Regions from separate parts of the Kitasatospora sp. YST-16 genome, predicted to be linked through region 1. Evidence: riboswitches for the same ligand, from Rfam matches in the RefSeq annotation. Region 1 holds a riboswitch; each other region holds the start of a gene.
What was found. Region 1 has a riboswitch for cyclic di-AMP ahead of OU787_RS34590 (transglycosylase family protein). Riboswitches for the same ligand answer to the same signal wherever they lie in the genome.
Positions count from the first base shown of each region.

Region 2: it holds a riboswitch for cyclic di-AMP, as region 1 does, so the genes downstream of both, OU787_RS07900 (C40 family peptidase) here and OU787_RS34590 (transglycosylase family protein) in region 1, are expected to answer to the same signal.
Region 3: it holds a riboswitch for cyclic di-AMP, as region 1 does, so the genes downstream of both, OU787_RS10020 (M23 family metallopeptidase) here and OU787_RS34590 (transglycosylase family protein) in region 1, are expected to answer to the same signal.

Region 1 covers NZ_CP113837.1:4,304,364-4,308,543, forward strand. The annotation lists gene OU787_RS19800 (MazG family protein) at 1-10, shown strand, start outside; gene OU787_RS19805 (SDR family NAD(P)-dependent oxidoreductase) at 26-445, opposite strand; gene OU787_RS19810 (cytochrome P450 family protein) at 602-1,846, shown strand; cyclic di-AMP (ydaO/yuaA leader) riboswitch at 2,079-2,277, shown strand; gene OU787_RS34590 (transglycosylase family protein) at 2,281-2,946, shown strand; gene eno (phosphopyruvate hydratase) at 3,237-4,180, shown strand, end outside.
Region 2 covers NZ_CP113837.1:1,740,288-1,744,467, forward strand. The annotation lists gene OU787_RS07890 (hypothetical protein) at 1-131, opposite strand, end outside; gene OU787_RS07895 (C40 family peptidase) at 358-1,404, opposite strand; gene OU787_RS07900 (C40 family peptidase) at 1,613-2,692, opposite strand; cyclic di-AMP (ydaO/yuaA leader) riboswitch at 2,703-2,859, opposite strand; gene OU787_RS07905 (C40 family peptidase) at 3,236-4,180, opposite strand, start outside.
Region 3 covers NZ_CP113837.1:2,210,022-2,214,201, forward strand. The annotation lists gene tig (trigger factor) at 1-861, opposite strand, end outside; tRNA gene OU787_RS10010 (tRNA-Pro) at 1,065-1,138, opposite strand; tRNA gene OU787_RS10015 (tRNA-Gly) at 1,288-1,361, shown strand; gene OU787_RS10020 (M23 family metallopeptidase) at 1,526-2,539, opposite strand; cyclic di-AMP (ydaO/yuaA leader) riboswitch at 2,545-2,664, opposite strand; gene OU787_RS10025 (hypothetical protein) at 3,070-3,264, opposite strand; gene OU787_RS10030 (PP2C family protein-serine/threonine phosphatase) at 3,722-4,180, opposite strand, start outside.

The sequences.
Region 1 (4,180 bases):
CGAGGAGTGAGGAAGGGGACGGCGCCTAGCCGGCCAGCGGGACGTCCGCGACCGGGCGGCGCTGGGGCGGGACGACCTCGCCGATGGCCTCGCCGACCAGGGTGAGCAGTTCGGCCAGCGGGTCGAGGTGGCCGGGCAGGTCGGCGAGCTGGACGATCCGCTCGCCGTCCGGGCCGGCCACCGCGAACAGGTCGATCGGGCCGAGGTGCTTGACGGCGGTGTCGACCAGCGCGGCGAGGTCCGCGGGGTGGTGGACGTCGCCGGAGACGCCGACCACCGGGCAGCCGGGGCGGTCGAGTTCGGCGGCCAGGTCCTCGGCGATGCCGGGGCGCAGGTCGGCGATGAGCAGCCCGGCGGCGCCGGCGGCGGAGAACCGGCGGGCCAGGTCGGCCCCCGAACCTCCGTCGAGCACCGCGATGACCACCACTGCACCGGCTACTCGCATGGCCTGCTCCCCTTTCCGAGGGCGAACCCGGGGCCGGCCCGCACGCCGCCCACTGTGGTTATCGGAGGATCGTAGGCTCGCCCCGACGCTCCGCAACAGGGATTACCCACCAGGTGACCAGACTCACGCGGTGGTCCTTCCAGATACGGTCAAGACATGCCAGACCAGCCCCACGCCGCCCACCCGCAACTCTTCACCTGGGAGTTCGCGGCCGACCCCTACCCGGCGTACGCCTGGCTGCGGGAACACGCCCCGGTGCACCGCACCACCCTGCCGAGCGGGGTGGACGCCTGGCTGGTCACCCGCTACGCGGACGCCCGGCAGGCGCTGGCGGACGCCCGGCTCTCCAAGAACCCGGCGCACCACAGCGAACAGGCCCACCGCAGCGGCCGGGTGGGCATCCCCGGCGAGCGGCAGGCCGACCTGATGACCCACCTGCTGAACATCGACCCGCCCGACCACACCCGGCTGCGCCGGCTGGTCTCCAAGGCGTTCACCCCGCGCCGGGTGGCCGAGTTCGAGCCGCGGGTGCGGGAGATCACCGACCGGCTGATCGACTCCTTCGCGGCCCGCGGCGAGGCCGACCTGATCCACGAGTTCGCCTTCCCGCTCCCCATCTACGCGATCTGCGACCTGCTCGGCGTCCCGGCCGAGGACCAGGACGACCTGCGCGACTGGGCCGGGATGATGATCCGCCACACCGGCGGTAAGAGGGGAGGGGTGGGCCGGGCCGTCAAGCAGATCCGCGGCTACCTGGCCGACCTGATCCACCGCAAGCGCGCCGACCTCGGCGACGACCTGATCTCCGGCCTGATCCGGGCCAGTGACCACGGCGAGCACCTGACCGAGAACGAGGCCGCGGCGATGGCCTTCATCCTGCTCTTCGCCGGGTTCGAGACCACCATCAACCTGATCGGCAACGGCATGTACGCGCTGCTGCGCAACCCGGACCAGCGCGCGCTGCTCCAGCAGTCGTTGGAGCGCGGCGAGTCGGCCCTGCTGGAGACCGGGATCGAGGAACTGCTGCGCTACGACGGCCCGGTGGAGCTGGCGACCTGGCGGTTCGCCACCGCGCCGCTGACCATCGGCGGGGTGGACGTCCCGGTCGGCGACCCGGTGCTGGTGGTGCTGGCCGCGGCGGACCGCGACCCGGCCCGGTTCGCCGCCGAGAACACCCTCGACCTGGCCCGCCAGGACAATCCGCACCTGGGTTTCGGACACGGCATCCACTACTGCATCGGCGCCCCGCTGGCCCGGCTTGAGGGGCAGCGCGCGATCGGCAGCCTACTGACCAGGCTGCCGGACGTTCGACTGGCCGCCGATCCGGCCGAGCTGCGCTGGCGGGGCGGGCTGATCATGCGCGGTCTGCGCGACCTCCCGGTCTCCTTCACGCCCCGCTGACGCCGTTTCAGCACCCGCGACACGCCGCCGCGCAGGGCCGACGACGCGCCGGGGCGGGGGCGCGCGTCGCACGCCCGTCCGGGACGAACCCGGACATACCTGGATCGTTCGTGCACGTGGAGAAATCATCCGTGATTTCGGCGTGATCATGGTGATATGAGCTTGTGATTGCTCGTCAGCTTTGCTTACTCTCCGACATGCCCGCAGCTGCGGGCCCCGATCGCGGCACGCCGAGTCCTGTCCGCCGCGTCCTCGGGCCACCGACCAGGTACCGGACAGGAGTGGGGGAACCAGTGTGAACGCCGTGGTCCCAACGGCTTGGGGTGAAGCCGCCGGGCAGCGGGCGCAACCGCGTCCGAACCGTCCGGCGGCCGGGCCAGCCTCCCGGTCCGAACCCGACAGCTCACCTCGCAGGCGTGCGGAGAGGATGTCCCGTGCTGTTCACCAACACTGCTCGCCACCGCCGTAGTACCAAGGCCGAGAAGGTCGTCGTCGCCGCCGGCGCGGCCTCGATCGGCCTGGCACTGCCACTGCTCGCCGCCACCGGAGCGGCAGCCGCCTCCGCCGACACCTGGGACCGCGTGGCCCAGTGCGAGAGCGGCGGCAACTGGAGCACCAACACCGGAAACAGCTTCTACGGCGGCCTGCAGTTCACCTCCTCCACCTGGCGCGCCTTCGGCGGCGGCCAGTACGCGGCCCGCGCCGACCAGGCCAGCCGCTCCCAGCAGATCGCGGTGGCCGAGCGGGTGCTCGCCTCCCAGGGCCCCGGCGCCTGGCCGGTCTGCTCCAAGCGGGCCGGACTCGCCAAGGGCGGCGCCCCCGCCGACGTCTCCGCCGACACCGCCTCGCGCTCCGAGGAGCGCCCCACCGCACCCCGCGAGCCCGCGAGGAAGCCCGCCGCCCGGCCCCAGGCGGCCCCCCGGGACGACGCCCCGCAGAACGCCGCCGGCGGCTACACCGTCCAGGACGGCGACACCCTCTCCGGCATCGCCGTCGCGCAGCGGGTCTCCGGCGGCTGGGAGCGGATCTACCGGGCCAACCAGCAGCTGATCGGCGCCGACCCCGACCTGATCGTGCCCGGCCAGGTGCTCGCGCTCTGACGCCGCCGACCCGTTCCGGGTCCGGCATCCGGGACGCGAGGACCGGAGCCTGACGAGGCTCCGCCGCCGCCCTGACGAGGGCCGCGTCCCCTGACGCTCCGTCCGCTCCCGGCGCGCGCCGAGCAGTTCGCGCCACCGGGAGCGGTGGAACGGCCGTCAAACAGGTGAACTACCAGTGAGTAGCCGGGCCACACCGTGAGACGGGGCCCGGCCGGGCGTGGCCGCGGGGCGCTGTGCGGCTAGGCTCTGGTCGTAACGACCACACATCCGCTTCCGCTAGGAGATGCCTCGTGCCGTCCATTGATGTCGTCGTAGCCCGTGAGATCCTCGACTCCCGCGGCAACCCCACGGTCGAGGTCGAGGTCGGTCTCGACGACGGCAGCACCGGTCGCGCGGCCGTCCCGTCGGGTGCCTCCACCGGCGCCTTCGAGGCCCTGGAGCTCCGCGACGGCGACAAGAACCGCTACTTCGGCAAGGGCGTCGAGAAGGCCGTCCTCGCCGTGATCGAGCAGATCGGCCCCGAGCTGGTCGGCTACGACGCCACCGAGCAGCGCCTCATCGACCAGGCCATGCTCGACCTGGACGCCACCCCGGACAAGTCCTCGCTCGGCGCCAACGCCATCCTCGGCGTCTCGCTCGCCGTGGCGCACGCCGCCTCCGAGGCCAGCGACCTGCCGCTGTTCCGCTACCTGGGCGGCCCGAACGCCCACGTGCTGCCCGTCCCGATGATGAACATCCTCAACGGCGGCTCGCACGCGGACTCCAACGTCGACATCCAGGAGTTCATGATCGCCCCGATCGGCGCGGAGTCCTTCTCCGAGGCCGTCCGCTGGGGCGTCGAGGTCTACCACACCCTCAAGGGCGTGCTGAAGGAGCGCGGGCTCTCCACCGGCCTGGGCGACGAGGGCGGCTTCGCCCCGAACCTGGACTCCAACCGCGAGGCCCTCGACCTCATCACCGAGGCCATCAAGAAGGCCGGCTACACCCCGGGCAAGGACGTCGCGCTCGCCCTGGACGTCGCCGCCTCCGAGTTCTTCGAGGACGGCGCCTACCAGTTCGAGGGCAAGGCGCTCTCCTCCGCCGACCTGATCGCGTACTACGCCGAGCTGGTCGCCGACTACCCGCTGGTCTCCATCGAGGACCCGCTGGACGAGTCGGACTGGGACGGCTGGAAGGCCATCACCGACGCGATCGGCGACAAGGTCCAGCTGGTCGGCGACGACCTGTTCGTCAC
Region 2 (4,180 bases), 2.6 Mb from region 1:
GCGAAGGAGGTCAGCCGCAGCGTGTACTCGGCGAAGCGCAGCCCGGCGGTCCGGGCCAGCAGGTCCCGGTCGGCCTCCTCGGAGCCGTCCGCGGAGACCGCCAGCAGCGCGGCGGTGTCCCGCCCGGCCACCGCCCGGGCCCGCTGCCCGAGCAGCCGGACGGCGGTCTCCCGCAGCCCGGGGGCGCCGCGGCGGGCGCGGCGGGGGCCGGGCGGCCGGGCCGCAGCAGGGGCAGCGACAGCTGGGTGGCCCCGGCGGCGGCCAGCAGCAGGGCGGCCCGCCGGGACAGCGGAGCACCGGCCCGCGGCGGCCCGGCGGCCGTCGTCAGGTCGGTGACCAGGGGTTCGTCGACGAGGCTCAGATCCGCACCACCGAGCTGACCGGCATCGCGCTGACGCTCTCGTAGCGGACCCGGGCGCCGGGGTGGGGCGCGTGCACGACGACGCCCCCGCCGGCGTACATGCCGACGTGGTGCCTGTCGTTGAAGAAGATCACCAGGTCTCCGGGCCGGGCTTCGGCGAGGCTCACCCGCCGGCCGGCCGAGGCCTGTTCCTGCGAGGTCCGCGGCAGGGTCACTCCGGCCTGCCGCCATGACCAGTACATCAGACCGGAGCAGTCGAAGGTGCCGGGGCCGGTCGATCCGTAGACGTACGGGGAGCCGATCCTCGAGACGGCGGCGGCCAGCGCGGCGGCGGCCCGGTCGGAGGAGGGCGGCTGGTCGCCGAGGTCGATCCGGTCGGTGCCGCGGGTGGCGCGCTGCCGGGCGGCCCGGGCGTCGTCGGCCGCGATCCCGGCCCGGTCGGCGGGGGCGAGGCCGTTCAGCAGCCGCTGGGCCCGGGCCAGCCGTTCGCGGACGTCGTCCTTGGCGGCGGCCAGCCGCTGCCGGGCCTGTTCGAGCTCGGTGAGCTTGGCGCCGGCCTCGTGCCGCCGCTCGTCGAGCCGGCGCGCCCGCTCGGCCACGTCGCGCAGCCGGTCGCCCTGCCGGGCGGTGGCCTGTTCGAGCGAGCGGGCGCCGGTGAGGTAGCCGGCCGGGTCCTGGTCCAGCATCAGCCGGACCGCGGGGTCGATGCCCTGGGCCCGGTACTGGGCGGCGGCGACGGCGCCCAGGTCGCCGCGCAGCCGGTTCAGCTCGTCCTGCCCGGCGGCGACCTGGTCCTGCAGGGTGCCGGCCTCGGCCTGCAGCCGGCGCTGCTGCTCCAGCGCGGCGTTGTACTGCTCGGAGGCCCGCTCGGCCTCCTCGTAGAGCTGGTCGACCTGCGCCTTGACCTGGTCCTTGGTCGGCGCGGGGTCGGCGTGCGCGCCGCCGACGGTCAGGCCGAGCGCGCTGGTGGCGGCGGCGGTGAGCGCCAGGGCCCGGGCGAGGCGCTGGACGCCGGGCAGTGGGGTGCGGCGGGGCACGGACACGCGCGACGGCTCCGTTCTGCGACCGGCCTCCGCCGCCGTCCGCGGTCGGACGGCCGTCCTCGCGGGGGCCCGGGGGCAGAGGTTAGCGAGTCGGATCGATCCAGTCCAAACCCCGACAGCACCGAATATTTGACCATGAATCGGACACCCGAACGGAAACGGCCCGGCACCCCGTGCGGGGTACCGGGCCGACGGCTCCGACGGAGCGTCAGATCCGGACGATCCGGTTGATCGGCATGACCGTCGCCGACTCGTAGCGGACCTGCGCGCCGGTGTGCGGGGCGTGGATGATCTGCCCGTTGCCGACGTACATCCCGACGTGGTGCTGGTCGCCGTAGTAGATGATCAGGTCGCCCGGGCGGGCCTTGGAGATGTCGGTGCCCAGGCTGGTGCCGGCCCCGGCCTGCGCCTGCGAGGTGCGCGGGATCGACACGCCGGCCTGCTTGTAGGCCCACTGCATCAGCCCGGAGCAGTCGAAGGTGCTCGGACCGGCCGCGCCGTACGAGTACCAGCTGCCGAGCTTGGAGACGGCCGCGCCGACCGCGTTGCCCGAGAAGCTGGAGGACGCCGGGGCGTTCAGCTCGACCCGGGTGGTGTCGCGGGAGGCCCGCTGCGACTGCTGGGCGGCGTCGGCCTTCGCCCTGGCGTCGTCGGCGGCCTTGGCCTCGGCGGCGGCGAGCTGCTCGCGCTCCTGCTGGGTCAGCGTGTTGAGCAGGTCCTGGGCCTTGGCCAGCTTCGCCTGGACGTCCTCCTTGTCGGCCTTGAGGGCCTTGGTGGTGGTGTCCAGTTCGGCGAGCTTGGACTCGGCCTCCTTGCGCTGCGCGTCGAGCTGCGCCTGCTCGTCCTTGAAGGTCTTCAGCAGGTCGGCCTGGGTGGAGCCGACCGCGTTCAGCGCGCCGGCCTGGCCGAGGAAGGCGTCCGGGCTGCTGGAGAGCATCAGCTGCATGGTCTGCGGCATGCTGCCGGTGCGGTACTGCTCGGCGGCGATGCCGGCCAGCGCCTCGCGGGCGGTGGTGACGTGCTCCTGCTGGCGGGCGAGCTGGTCCTGGAGCTGGCCGACCTGCTGCTGCAGCGCCTGCTGCTTCTCGACCGAGGCGTTCAGCGCCTCGGTCTTGACCTCGGCCTGCTCGTTGAGCTCGTCGACCTGGGCCTTGACCTGGTCCTTGGTCGGCGCCGGGTCGGCGTGCGCGCCGCTCTGGGCGGACAGCGCCACGGCAGCGGCGGCGGTGGCAGTGAGAATCGAGACCCGGGCACGGCCGACGGGCTTGGGACGGCGATGGGACGCCACGAAGGCGGACTCCTTCTTCCTCACACCGCCTACCGGGTGAGCTGACGGGTTCGGGCCGGAAGAGATGCCCTACGGCGCTTCACCGACCGCGCGCGGCGGTCGACCGGGCGCCGATTCACCCCGGGGGAACATGGTTCCCCGGCTCCGTTCGACAGCACCCCCGCAGGGGTATCCCCGTCGGCAGACCCGGTGTTGACGGTCTGCCCGCTGCGTCACGGACTCGGCGGCGACCTCCGCCGCCGCCCCCCTTGGGCGATCGACACTGCGGTGGTCGAGGCACGACCCTAGTAACCGATCCGTGATCCGTTCAAATCCTTGTCGGAAAAAAATCTGATTCTGAATCAAACACCCCGGTAAATCTGACCGAACGTGATCGATTCCTTACCCCGAGCACAGCGTTTCCCGCCATTCACCCGGGAAACACCACACCCGGGCGTGTCTCGAATCACAGGGTGATTCCGACCCGCCCGGGCGTGTCACGGTGCGTCAATTGTTGCCCAGTGGGGCGTTTGTCCGATTCGTCGGGCCGTCAGGCCCGCTCGCTCAGACCCGGCGGATGGTCGAGATCGGCAGGGTGTCGACCTTCATCGTCTTCACCACGTCACCGGTGCGCGGCGCGTGCACCACCAGGCCGTTGCCGATGTACATGCCGACGTGGTGCCGGTCGCCGTAGTAGACGACCAGGTCGCCGGGCTGCGCGTTGTGCCAGTCGGTGCCCACGTTGGTGCCGTAGCTGCCCTGGTCCTGCGAGGTGCGCGGCAGCGAGACCCCGGCCTGCTTGTACGCCCACACCATCAGGCCGGAGCAGTCGAAGGTGCTGGAGCCGGTGGCGCCCCACACGTACGCCGAACCCTGCTTGCTGAGCGCGGCCGCCACCGCGGTCGCCGCGTAGCCGCTGGCCGGCGGCAGGCTCTTCGGGTCGATCCGGTCCGCGCTGCGCGAGGCGGTGCCGCCGGAGCCCTGGAGGATCGCGGCGCGGTCCGCGGCGTTCAGCTTGGAGAGCAGCTTCTGCGCCTCGGCGAGCTTGCTCTGCACGTCGTTCTTGGCGTCGTTGAGCGCCTGGGTCTGGCTGTCCAGCTCGTGCAGGACCTGGGCGGCCTCCTGCTTCTGCTGGTCCAGGCGGCGCTGCTGGTCCTTGAGCGACTTGAGCGTCTCGGCCTGGGTGCTGGCCGCCTGCCCGAAGGAGGTGGCCTGGGTGAGGTAGTGGTCCGGGTCAGAGGAGAGCATCAGCTGCATCGACGGGTCGACGCCGCCCTGCCGGTACTGGTCGCCGGCCACCGCCGCCAGCCCGGAAGCCAGCTCGGTCAGCTGCTCCTGGCCGCGGGCCACCTGGTCCTGCAGGTCGTCGGCCTGCTTGCGCAGCTGGTCGGCCCGCTCCTTGGCGCCGTTGTACTTCTCGGCCGACTGCTCCTGCTCCTCGAGCAGCTTGTCGACCTGCGCCTTGACCTCGTCCTTGTTCGGCTGGGCCGGCGCGGCGTGCGCACTGGC
Region 3 (4,180 bases), 2.1 Mb from region 1:
CTGGGCCTGGGTGGCCTGGTCGAACTCCTTCATGCGCTCCAGGCGCTTGACGGAGTCGGCACGGAGCTCCTCCAGGGTGTCGAACTCGCTCGCCAGCTGCGCGAACTCGTCGTCCAGCTCCGGGAGTTCCTTCTCCTGGACGGTGGTCACGGTGACGGTGACCTCGGAGTCCTTGCCGACCTGGGTGCCGCCCTTGAGGGTGGTGGTGAAGGTCTTGGACTCGCCGGCGGACAGGCCGACCACGGCCTCGTCGATGCCGTCCAGCAGGCGGCCGGAGCCGATCTCGTAGCTCACGCCGGTGGCGGTGCCGTCCTCCGGCACCTCGCCGTCGACCTTGGCCTCCAGGTCGACCACCACGATGTCGTTCTCGGTGGCGGCGCGCTCGACGTCCTTGACGGAGGCGAAGCGCTCGCGCAGCTGCTCGAGGGACTTCTCGACGTCCTCGTCGCCGACCACGACCGGGTCGACGACGACCTCGATCTCGGCGAACTCGGGGAGGGTGACCTCGGGGCGCACGTCGACCTCGGCGGTGAACTTGAGGTCCCCGCCGTCGGCCAGGTTCTCGACACCCTCGATGTCGGTGATGTCGGGCTGGCCCAGCACGTCGATCTGGCCCTCGTCGACGGCCTGCGTGTAGAAGCGCGGAAGCGCGTCGTTGACGGCCTCCTCCAGCACCGCGCCACGACCGAAGCGCTGGTCGATCACCTTGTTCGGGATCTTGCCCTTGCGGAAGCCCGGAACGGTGACCTGCTGGTTGATCTTCTTGTACGCCGCGTCGAGGCTGGGCTTGAGCTCCTCGAAGGGCACCTCGACGGTGAGTCGAACCCGAGTGGGGTTCAGAGTCTCGACGGCGCTCTTCACGGTTGGGTCTCCTAGGGGGCTTGCGGTCAGGGCGATAGGCGGTTGGGGCTGCAATGCTGTCCGTACTACCGCCAGCGGTCCATCCTACCGGTACCACGAAAGCGACTGTGCCCGGCACCTGGGTGCGGACGGGAGCGGGGACGGCGGCGCCGGGCCGCAACGACAACAGGGCCCCGCCGCCGACGAGACCCTGCCGCACACGGTCGGGGTGACCGGATTCGAACCGACGGCCTTCCGCTCCCAAAGCGGACGCGCTACCAAACTGCGCCACACCCCGTGGTGCCGAGCAGAAGAGTACACGTCGACCCGCCCCCGACCGGGGCGATATCGGCGAGCCGACAACGGGGAAGGAGTGTGCAATCCACCGACCCGACCAGGTACGCTGGGGCCGTCCTCACCACCGCTGCGGTGGCGGGGCGCTTCCCTGCGGGTGTAGCTCAATGGTAGAGCCCCAGTCTTCCAAACTGGTCACGCGAGTTCGATTCTCGTCACCCGCTCCACGACAAGGCCCCGACCGCGACGCGGTCGGGGCCTTCGCCGTTCCCCGCCCGCGGGCGGCCCCTCCCCTCCGTCCCGGCCCCGGATCCCCTCCGTCCCGGCCCCCGGACGGCCCGAAGGCCCCGCGCAGCCGAGCGCGGGGCCTTCGGGGGTGTGGTGCCGGGGGTCAGACGTTGACGCCGTGGGCGGCCAGGTAGGCGACCGGGTCGATGTCGGAGCCGTAGTCCGGGGTGGTGCGGATCTCGAAGTGCAGGTGCGGGCCGGTGACGTTGCCGGTGGCGCCGGACAGGCCGATCTGCTGTCCCGCCGTCACGGACTGGCCGGCCGAGACGGAGATCGAGGAGAGGTGCGCGTACTGGGCGTACTTGCCGTCGGCGAGCTTGATGACGACCTGGTTGCCGTAGGCGCCGCCGTTGCCGGCCGAGACCACGGTGCCGTTGGCGACGGCCTTGAGGCTGGTGCCGGTGGAGACCGGGAAGTCGATGCCGGTGTGGTAGCCGCTGGACCAGTTGGAGCCCGCCACCTTGTAACCGGTGGTGACGCTGCCCGGCGCGGGGGCGACGTAGCCGGAGGAGGAGCTCGCGGCGGAGCTGCCGGAGGTGGTGGCGGTCGACGACTTCGCGGCGGACGAGGAGGAGGACGAGGACGCCGACTTCTGGGTCGGGGCCTGGGTCTGCGTCTGGGTCTGCGCCTTGGCCTTCGCGGTGCCGGTGCTGCTCGACTTGGTCGAGGTCTTCGGGGCGGCGGCGGGGGCCGCGGCGTCCGAGGAGGAGGCGGCCGGGGCGGACGAAGTCGCCGCGGCGGCCTGGCCGTTGACGGTCAGCTGCTGGCCCGGGTAGATCAGGTTCGGGTTGCCGCCGATGACCGAGCGGTTGTCCTGGTAGAGCTTCTCCCAGCCGCCGTCCACGTTCTTCGCGGCGGCAATCTTGGAGAGGGTGTCGCCGGAGGCGACCTTGTAGGTCTCGGCGGCCTGCTGGGCGGCGGAGCCGGTGGTGTCGGCGACGGGAGTGGCGTCGACCGAGACGTTGGCCCACTGGCGGCCGCCGTCGTGCTGGTCGGCGGTGTGCGCGGAGGCGGCGGTGACCGGGAGGCCGACCGCGGCGCCGGCGACGCCGGCGGCGATGGCGATGCGGACGACGGTGGCCAGGCGCGGCTTGCGGTGCTTGCCCTGAGCGGACATGAAGCTGTTCCTCTCCGACGCCTGCGAGGTGAGCTGTCGGGTTCGGGCGAGAGTTGCCCGGCCGCGGTCTCCGCGGCTTCACCCCGAGCCGTCCCCGTGCGTTCCGGGTCCGGCGTACTACCTGTGGTTCCCCCGCTCCTGCCGTGGCGTGGTCTCTGGTCGGCACCGGGCGGCGGCAGGACTAGGCGTTCCGCTCGGCGGCCAGCCCGGCCGATGTCCGGGCTGCGGAGGAAGCAAAACCCACGGTTCGCGGAGCTGGCAAGCGCCGGTAGGCCCCGGTCCCGGGATCGGGAGGGGGCTGACGGTCCGCCAGGTCACGCTCCGCCGACGGCGGGCTGCGGTGCGCGTACGGGATCATGACGATGCGCCCACGAACCACATACGGTGGGCGACTTCGGCCACCGTATGCGCCCGGGCGCTGACCTGGCGTGACGGATCGGGTGACCCTGGTCACCCGCGGGCAGGACTTTGGTCCGGAACGGGGGTGCCCCCGCCCGCCGGAACGCGCTCCCCCCGGTGCCGGCGGGGCGTCAGCCCGCGATGCCGGCGATGGCCTTGGAGACCGAGTTGAGGAACTGCTGGATCGGACCGGCCATGGTCGACTGGCTGAGCATGAAGCCGAACAGCGCGGCGACGATGGCGTGCCCGCCCTTCATCTGCTTGTTGCGGATGAAGATGGCGACGATGACGCCGAACAGGACAAGGGCGGAGACGGAGAAGGCCACCGGGACTCACTTCCTCGATTCGTGGCGGGGATTCAGGTCGGAACCGCCGACGGCTCCAGGCGGAAACCGGCCCCTGCCCCCCGTGTCCCCACCACTCCATCCGGACTCAGTGTGGTCGCTCGTGCGGACTGCGTAAAGGACTTGCCCCGTCGCCGGGGGCTCCAACCCGGGTGGTGGGACTGATTTCCGCCGACCGTGACGATAGCGGACGGGTTCTGACGGAGCGTCGGCGGGAGGCGGTCCGCGGCGGCCCGGGCGGCAAACCGGCAGGCAGGCCGGTCGGCGGCCCACCGGCCGGGCCGGGCACCGGAATTGGCCGAAGATCAACGCCCGGGTTTGACACTCCGTGGGCACTCCGTGCACACCGCTCCCCCGCACCCGGCAGCGCCTCCGGGCCACCGCCCCGCCGCCGCCCCGCCACCGCACCGGCGCCGCTCGACCGCGCCCCCGGCGGGGCTCAGCGGCGCCAGACCAGCAGCACCGCCCGGTCGTCGTTGACGTGCTTGGCCACGCTGTCGATCAGCCGGACCGCGGCCCCGGGGCGGCCGGCCGCCGGGATGGTGGCGACCAGCCGGTCGGCCTCGCCCATCAGCCGGTCCATGCCCTCGCCCAGGTCCCGGCCGGGGACCTCCACCATGCCGTCGGTGCACAGCATCAGCACGTCGCCGGGTCCCAAAGTACCGCGCACGCCCTCGAACTTGGCGCCGTCGTAGACGCCGAGCAGCGGGCCCTCGGCCTCCTTGACCTCCCAGTGGCCCGCTCCGGCCAGGCGGTGCATGCCGGGCAGGTGGCCGGCCGAGAGGAGTTCGTACTCGCCGGTGTCCAGGTCGACCACCAGGTGGACGGCGGTGGCGAAGCCCTCGGCCCAGTCCTGGCGCAGCAGGTAGCCGTTGGCGGCGGGCAGGAAGTCGTGGGC